Regions from separate parts of the Brevibacillus sp. IT-7CA2 genome, predicted to be linked through region 2. Evidence: riboswitches for the same ligand, from Rfam matches in the RefSeq annotation. Region 2 holds a riboswitch; the other holds the start of a gene.
What was found. Region 2 has a riboswitch for cyclic di-GMP ahead of ACM6JA_RS30640 (methyl-accepting chemotaxis protein). Riboswitches for the same ligand answer to the same signal wherever they lie in the genome.
Positions count from the first base shown of each region.

Region 1 (4,528 bases), on a different contig from region 2:
CGACGCAGCTCGTCCGTATTGCTGGTCTGGACCGTAAAGGACTCCATAATGTCTTGCAGGGAAGCGACGGTTTCGACTGCGCGAACATTCACACCGTCCGTCACCTGGTTCAAATTCTCTTGATAGTCTTGCATAGAGGTAAGTGATTCATTGATCTGATCCAGAACACGTTGCAACGATTCCTTCGAGGCAATCGCTTCTTGCTTTTGTTGCTCACTTTCCTCTTGCAGCTTGTTATTGAATACAGCATGCATCATGCTCGTGACTGAGACGAAGCAGAAGGTAAGCAGGAAGTACATCAGATCAATATTATTAGTCGAATGGAAAATCGTTTCTCTCTGTGTCAGGAAGTAGTAAGAGACAATACCCAATGTCGATACAATCGTCAAAATATTGATGAGTCGGTCTTGATAAATCCCCATGACTGCTACAAAGAACATAATGGTCATGATATTGATCATATGCGGGTCCAGTCCAACTACGATGAACATGAAGATCCCGATTACGGCGAAGTTGAAAAACTTCATGAAGGGCGCTGCTTTTTCACGGAAGCGCGGGCGATTGGAGATGTAAGTAAAAGGTGCCAGCACGCCATACAAAATACCCAGTATCGTGAAAACGAATGTGTACGATACGCCTAGAAAGAGGTTTAAGACCTGAACAATCGTAATAATACTTGCGAATACGATTACGACCCAATTGTTTCTTCTTCTCAATAAATCAATGTTATCCATGTTGTCCATGTTACCCACCTACCTCGACTTTTACTTGGTTGGATGACGACGAATTGTACCAGGAATATTTCGGATCGTGCTTATTGTCATAGACATCTTTTAGATGAAAGAGGGTCGGAATGGCATCGGCCCCTTTGTAAAAGATGATATCTTTGGTCTGAGTCGCTTTTACTTGATACTTCTTGTTAATGAACGAAAAAAAAGTCGGATCTGCTACCCCAATTGCGTGGGTATAACCATGCTTTTCAGCGTAATCTATCATCAAGCAAATTCCCTTTGCCCCTAGTTGTCCGCGGTATTTCGGCAAAACAGCGAGACTGTCTACCTCCATTACTTTCATATCTTCTGTAATAACATCCTGAAAAAGTGATTTCATATAAGCACTTGATTTGGAAAAGGGCGTCATTTCAAATGTTCCACCTGCTTCACCATCTTCGGCAATTAAGAGGAACTGAGCCGAGCCTTCTTTCGCGTACTCCATCTCGAAGCCCATGCTTGTCCATACTGTTTCTTTGATTTCATGAAATTTTGCTAACTCTTGTACCGTTTCTACTTGTTTGTACATAACTTGTCCACTCCATCATTTTCTCTGATTGAACCATGTTGTGTATGTTTGACGTCTCAAAAGTTATGTTTTTCCATCCGTTACGAAAATGAAAGTGCTTTCATCCTCCTTTCAAAAATGTAAACACAAAAAAAGGCCGTTCCATCGAAATGGAACAACCGAAGCTACCAACATCGAATAAATAGTCTCAAGATGATGGCAACCCGGCTATCATGGTCAAAGACTGTAGACCCGTGGTTTTGCGTCGCCACCTTTCGATGACTTTGCCTTTTGCATTTTTTAGCAAAATTTGTAAAAAGGTGTCGAATTTTGCTAGATATAATCATGCAAAATATAAGCCAAAAGATATAGCTTTGTCAAGTTTTGGTAGGGAAAAGAAACTAATTGTTCATAAAGCATAGACGTACAAAAAACCAGTTATGGTATCAACTGGTTCTTCATTATAGGCGTTAGGTTAGGGTACGCAGAATGTCTAAAACTTCGGTTGGCTCCATTCGCTTTTTGTAATCTGGATCTAAACATGCTAACCGGATTACGCACTGGTTGTCGAGGATATAAGTAGCCGGAATGGGGAGCGTCCAAGAATCGTCACTATTAAAATGCTTGAGATCAATATCCAATGATCGGTAGGTATCCTGTAAATAATCAGGCAGTCTGAATCTGAGTTGATATTTTTCTGCTACATGGTTATTGGTATCGCATAACACGGGAAAGCTCAGTCCGGTTTTCTCTTGCATAGTAAGAGAGTATGCAGGAGATTGTGGACTAATGGCAAACAATTGGGCACCCAGAGAGGTTATCGTATCGATCTGTTTTTGGTATGCTTGCAGCTCCAAATTGCAGTAGGGGCACCATGATCCACGAAAAAACGTGAGGACGATGGGACCTTTTACGATTTCTTCCGACAAGGTAATGGTCTTGCCAGTGTGATCGTTCAATGTGAAATCATGCGCAATCGAACCAATCGGCAAGCCCTTTGCGTGTCCAGAGGTCCTCAGCTCCTCGATTGATCTTGTAAATGAATCTGTTACTTCACGAGTGAGGAAGTCTGCTATTTGAATGGTTGTATAATCTAGCTCTTCGCGCAGGCTCTGAAAATGTGGTTTATCCATATGTCGTTCCCCTCTTTTTCGAAAGAATAGTAGAAGCCATAGCTTTACGATATCTTTCTTTTGAAGGGAAAGATGTAAACTGGATTACATCTTCTTTAAAATGTTGTCCCGATGAATGGAAATGGTTTTAAAGCCTGTTTGAATCAGTTCTTCTCTTGCTAAAGCACGTAATGCTACCGTCACAGCTTCCCTGGATGCCCCGACAAAATGGGCGAGCTCTTGATGGGAAAGAGGTAACTCAATTTGTTGAAACGCAGAACTGTTAGGATTGCCAAATTGGTCGGCAAGCCTTACTAACGTGGAAATAATGCGATCTTGTAAAGGGAGAAGGGCAAGATTTTCGGCTGCTTGGCTGATCGAAATCATTCTATCGCTAATGATCTTCATGATCTTCATCATCAGTTGCGGATGTTCGATTAAGTAGCTCTCAAATTTTGCTTTGCTCATTTTACAAATGAGGCAGTCTTCGATGGTTTCTATATACATCTCCCGTGTACCTAACGAGAGCAGATCCACTTCTCCAAACACATTGCCTTCTCCGAGGATATCAAATGTAAACTGCCGACCATCCCGATTTACTTTATATAAACGTACTTTCCCCTGTTTGATGAAGTAGAATCCCTCCGAAAAAGTTTCTGGTGTTTGAATGCACGTATTTATGGGGAAAGGGGTTAAGGAGGTTAATTGATCGATTAAGCGCAAACTTTCCTCGGATAATGAATTCAACAAATAAAATTGGGATAAATATGTGATTCGGTTCATCATTTCTGTTCGGTCTGGGTCTTCAGAATGGTTCTTTTCGCTTTGGTAACAATTCTTTTCGTTTCCTTTGTATCAGAGATTCTTAGCCACTCGTCACAAAGCTGTATCACCCAGTCTGGTTGTGATTTACTCGCATCGTTCAACCAATTCCCTACAGAATCTTGAACATATTTAGATGCATCTGACTTCACTGGCATGAGCAAAGGTAGGCAGAGAGCAGGATCATTTTTCAATGCGTCAATATGCTTACACCAGACACCTCGTGGGCGTGTGGCTTCTACCGCAAAGCGGCGAGTATTTTCGTCGGTATCAAGTACCCATTTGCTCAGGAGTTGAATGGAATGGTTCAGATCATGCACGAGAGAATCTCGAATCGCCATCCATGCGATCTCTCTCACTCCAAAATGATGATCTGCCGCGAATTTTCTTATTTGCCTTAGTTTTTCTTCGAGCGATAAGGTGTTGTCCAAGCCAATGATATAGGCACTCCAACAACGTACACTGTCTGACTTGTGGGTAGCCAACGATAGGAAAACGGGAGACGTAGCTGTGGGTTCACCCGATTTGTGTAAGATCGCAAGTAGTTCTAGTCCAATCAGACGGATAGCTTTCATTCCGCTCATAGATCCCGTTTCTTCTAATTGATCAACAAGTCGAGCGACATGCGCATCTAATTGAACATGAGGCAGAACGCTTCGTAATAGATGAATATGATCAACAGCCTGCCATTCAGTCAAATTGACGCTTTCTAATTCTCCAGTATGAAGGAGTGCTAATACATTTTCAGGGATGAGTGAGGCTTTAACTGCTCCTTTTCTCGTGTGTACCGAATTCGGCATTTTCAACAAACCCCTTTTCACTGAAATGATAGACATTCAAAACGGAATAGCTGCAACAAAAGTATACATAAAAATCACCCGTAACAAAAATTTTCCAACCAACCGATAACTAGAAGGAATAGGAGGGGATTTTATGAAGGAAGTAAAAGTGATTCAATTTTACTTTTCTGGTGGCGGTGAAACGATTAGCATCGAATCGACGGAACCGGAAGAGATCATTCAAATGGTCGCTAATCAAAGCAACGGATGGCTTCAATATGATGATGTTGTCATCAACGTCAGAAATGTTTCGTATATCAAAGTACGCAATCAGGCGTAAGGATAGGAAAAGGGCGTCAAGCTCCAATACGAAAAAGCTCTCCTTTGAATGAGGAGGGCTTTTTCGTGTTGGAGGTATCGCTGCTGGTTATCCTATTTAATAGAAGAAAAAGGAGGGTGGAAAGATGACGTTGGAAGAAATCATGCAGAAGCTCGAAGCGATGGGGACAGAGCAGACGAAAAAAACGTTGTTGCGGC
Region 1 is NZ_CATKQT010000033.1:70,992-75,519, forward strand. It holds gene ACM6JA_RS16905 (methyl-accepting chemotaxis protein) at 1-752, opposite strand, end outside; gene ACM6JA_RS16910 (GNAT family N-acetyltransferase) at 745-1,299, opposite strand; cyclic di-GMP riboswitch class I at 1,494-1,577, opposite strand; gene ACM6JA_RS16915 (peroxiredoxin-like family protein) at 1,749-2,411, opposite strand; gene ACM6JA_RS16920 (Crp/Fnr family transcriptional regulator) at 2,496-3,173, opposite strand; gene ACM6JA_RS16925 (DNA alkylation repair protein) at 3,173-4,012, opposite strand; gene ACM6JA_RS16930 (hypothetical protein) at 4,146-4,331, shown strand; gene ACM6JA_RS16935 (DNA alkylation repair protein) at 4,456-4,528, shown strand, end outside.
Region 1: linked by a shared signal. The riboswitch ahead of ACM6JA_RS16910 (GNAT family N-acetyltransferase) and the one ahead of ACM6JA_RS30640 (methyl-accepting chemotaxis protein) in region 2 are both predicted to bind cyclic di-GMP.

Region 2 (4,528 bases):
GAAAGTATAAGGCCAAACTATCAGATGAGCTATGGGAGCAAGTGAAGGATCGCCCTGATGGCAAACTGATTCTTGTTACAGCGATGAACCCAAACCCGGCGGGAGCAGGCAAGACGCTCACGACGATTGGTCTGTCACAAGCATTAAATTTTCTCGGGAAGAAAACAATGGCAGCGCTTCGCGAGCCGTCCTTGGGTCCTTGCATGGGGATCAAAGGAGGAGCAACTGGAAGTGGCCAAGCACAAATTCTCCCGGCTGATGAAATTAACCTGCATTTTACAGGGGACATTCATGCGATTACAGCTGCACATAACTTGTTGGCAGCGATGATCGACAATCATATTTTCCATGGGAATGCGCGTGGGCTCAATCCAAAGAAAATCGTCTGGAAACGGGCAATGGACATGAACGACCGCGCACTGCGTAACATCGTTGTTGGTCTGGGTGACGGAAATGGAATGACGCGTGAGGATGGCTTCATGATTACGACCGCGTCGGAAATCATGGCGATTTTATGTTTGAGTGAGAATCTAGCAGACTTGCGCGAGCGGTTGAACCATATCATTATTGGCTACGATTTCGATGATCAGCCAGTACGGGCAGAAGAAATCAACGCGGTCGATGCGATGTGCGTTCTCTTGAAGGAAGCGATCAAGCCCAATCTCGTACAGACAATCGAGGGAACTCCGGTCATTATTCACGGTGGACCTTTTGCCAATATCGCGCATGGGTGCAGCAGCGTGATCGGAACCAAGATGGCCTTGAAGCTGGCGGATTACGTCGTAACAGAGGCGGGCTTTGGTGCGGATCTGGGAGCGGAGAAGTTCTTTGACATCAAGTGTAGAAAAGCAGGTCTGACTCCATCGGCTGCTGTCGTGGTCATTACGGTTCGTTCGTTGAAATACAACGGCGGGGTAAAAGTACCTGACCTCGCAGTGGAGAACTTGTCTGCTCTGGAAAAAGGCTTCGAAAACGTCAAGCGCCATCTGGAAAACCTGCAGAAGTTCGGTGTGCCAGCAGTGGTGGCTATCAATCATTTTGCGACGGATACCCAGGCAGAGGTCGATGCCGTAATTGCGCTGTGCCAAGCGGCCGGAGCCGAAGCGGCGCTGTCCAAAGTGTGGGCAGAAGGAGGAGCAGGCGGTGTCGAGTTGGCTGAAAAAGTGACTCGTGCAGCAGGGCAGCCTTCGTCCTTCCGATTCTTGTATGAGGAAGACCTCAGCATTAAAGACAAGATTGAGACAGTCGTGAAAGAAGTATACCGTGGATCAGGGGTTGTCTTTTCGCCGCTTGCATTGAAAACGATGCAAAAGGTAGAAGAAATGGGCATGTCCCATCTGCCTGTGTGCATGGCGAAAACACCGTACTCCTTTACTGATCGCGCTGATCTGTTGGGGGCACCTGTTGACTTCACGATCCAAGTGAGTGAAGTGCGCATATCAGCAGGAGCTGGTTTTATCGTCGCACTGACCGGTAGCTTGGTTACGATGCCAGGCCTCCCGAAAAAGCCAGCTGCGGAATCGTTATATGTAGACGAGGATGGGCAAGTGATCGGATTAAGCTAATCAAAAAAGTTTGACAAAAAGCTGACAACTGTAAAAGGTTGTCAGCTTTTTTTCCATTTTGAGGTTTATTGGCGGAAAGTTATGGGAAATGAAAGGTGAGATTGAAAAAATGTGGACTTTAATTGAAAAAACAACAAAGAATGACAAAGGCAAACCTGCTGAAAGGCAGGGACGCAAAGCCACGGGTCTAAGGTCGGAAGTCAAATGACTTTCGCAGCTAGGACAGCCGGGTTGCCATACCGTAGTCATGACGGACTGTCGGTGGGCAGTCTTTTTTTTGTTGAAAAAAGAGAAGGGAGAAGTGATTCGGTATGAAAAATAGTTTGAAGAATAAGCTAATTATCGTTTTGTGCCTGCTGTTGGTTATTAGTTTGGGTACGGTTTGCGGTGCAAGCTATTGGAGTGCTTCCAATCTTTTAGCAGACAGTCTGGACAAAGAAGCTGAGTTGTCAGCTAGCAATCTCTCGATTCGTATCGATGGTTTCTTTCAAGAAAAAATTGAGATTGTAAGTACGATCGGAGGGTTGATGTCGGCTGATCAAAATGTCGAATACGACCTGAAACTCATTCAAGAAGCCCAAAAGAAAAACCCCGAGTTTGAGACGTTCTTCTTTTCGCATGACTTAAGCGGTAAGAAAGTGATCAATTTCATGGGAGAAGTGACCGACATCTCGGATCGTCCGCATATTAAGGAAGCTAGTAAAGGGGAAGGGAAGGTTGTTGTCTCCGAGCCAGTCATTTCGAAGCGGACAGGGAATAACATCGTGACCCTTGTCGTTCCATTGATGAAGGACAATCGTCAATACGGTTATATCGGTTCTACTATTCCTATCAATGAAATCCAAAAAAAGGTGTCCGAAGAGAAATTTGGCCAATTTGGTTACGCCTTTTTAGTAAGCAAAACAGGAACATTTATTTATCATCCGAATAGCGAGTACATTCTGAAGGAATCGATTCTCGACATGGGTATTCTTGAGCTTCAGACTGCTTTTGAAGATATCAGGCAAGGGAATCATGGAATCGCCCAATATAAATACGAGAATACAGAGCGATTTGCTTCCTATTCTCCTACCAGTTTGAACTGGGGCGTATACATCACTGCACCCGTAGCGGAGCTGCATGCACCTGTCGATCAACTGTCAGCCCGATTGATGGTTATTTCCCTCATCGTATTGGTGATTGGGGTTGTCCTCGTTTATTTCTTGGCTGTACGCATGGTGAAACCAATTGAGCGTCTGAATCACGCAGTAAATGTAGTGGCGCAGGGGAACCTGAAAGAGACCGTAACGGTTGATGGAAAAGATGAGATTGCAGTTCTGTCACGTGACTTTAACCAGACGGTATCGCACTTGAAAAATTTGATCGAAGACGTAACTCTGTCGTCTGATCAAGTACAGCGGTTTAGTCAGGAAGTATCCGAAGGCATTAAACAAGCGACGGAAAACATCAACCAAATCGGCTTGTCTATTGCACAGATTTCTGAGGGAGCAGAGGCGCAGGCCACCAGCTCGCAGGATGTTGCATTGTCTATGAATGACATGGCAGCAGGCATCGTGAAAATCGCGGAGACGTCTGCACATGTTTCAGAGGCTGCCCAGATAGCAACAGAGCAGGCAGAACAAGGAACTGCTGTGGTAGAGCAGGCAGTTCGCCAGATGGGAAGCATTGGCGAGGGAACATCGAAGGCGACAGTAGCCATCGAGCAGCTCAACAATCGTTCCAAAGAAATCGAAGGCATTCTCGATACGATCAGTCAGTTGACCTCGCAAATCAATTTGCTTGCCTTGAACGCTTCGATTGAGGCAGCACGTGCCGGCGAGCATGGACGTGGGTTTGCTGTCGTTGCCGGAGAGGTGAAAAAACTGGCGAACCAATCCGAAGAATCCGCATCCAAAATTGCGATGCTGATCGGGGAAATCCAGCAGGATACGCATCATGCGGTAGAGGTCATGACCGCGGGCAACCAAAACGCACAGCAAGGTATTCAACTGGTCGAAGAGGTTCGCGAAATCTTCGGGCATATTTTGGAATCTTCTCGTAACGTTGCCGCGCACATTTTGGAAGTATCCGCAGCATCTGAACAAATGTCAGCAGGCTCCCAACAGGTGAGTGCTTCTGTAGATGAAATGCATAGCATTGCAAAACATGCTTCACTCGACGCGCAAACAGTGGCAAAGGCAACCGAAGAGCAGCTTCAAGCCATCCAGGAAATTGGCCAGTCTGTCGAGCGTTTGAATGCAGTGGCAGAAGAATTACAGCAAGGAATCGGCAGGTTTACTGTGTAGGAGGCAGCTCAACAGGTTGTAAGTCCTCTTTTTTTGAAAGGGGGGATGCCATTAAGGGATGATGGAGTTTGTTTCTGATTACTAAATTCATTACCGTTTAACAGGAGGAGAAACCAGATGAAAAAATTTACAAAAACAATCTTGGCGAGCACACTCGCTGCAACAATGCTCATGACATCAGGAACAGGTGCTTTTGCCGCAACAGCGGTTAAGCCTGTCACAACCGTAGCTGCTGAAACTGCTAAAAAACCGCAAGCGAAGAAGTTTGAATCCCGTTTGGATGAAATCATCGCGAGAGGCTACATCCTCGTAGGTACTCCGGGGGACTACAAACCGTTTACATATTTGAATCCAAAAACAAACCAATTCGAAGGTTACGATATCGATGCGATGAAAGAATTCGCAAAAAGCCTGGGAGTAGAGGCGCGTTTTGTCCAAACCTCTTGGCCGACACTGATGGACGATCTCTTGGCAAATAAATTCGATATTGCTGTTGGAGGCGTTACGCGCAACACAGACCGCCAGAAAAAAGCACACATGAGCGATCCTTATATTATGTTCGGTAAAGCTCCGCTCATTCGTGCAGAAGACAAAGACAAGTACAAGAGTGTAGCAGACATCAACAAGCCAGAGGTGCGCATTGGTGTGAATCCAGGTGGCACCAACGAAAAATTCGTT
Region 2 is NZ_CATKQT010000055.1:142,646-147,173, forward strand. It holds gene ACM6JA_RS30635 (formate--tetrahydrofolate ligase) at 1-1,565, shown strand, start outside; cyclic di-GMP riboswitch class I at 1,704-1,804, shown strand; gene ACM6JA_RS30640 (methyl-accepting chemotaxis protein) at 1,877-3,850, shown strand; gene ACM6JA_RS30645 (transporter substrate-binding domain-containing protein) at 3,968-4,528, shown strand, end outside.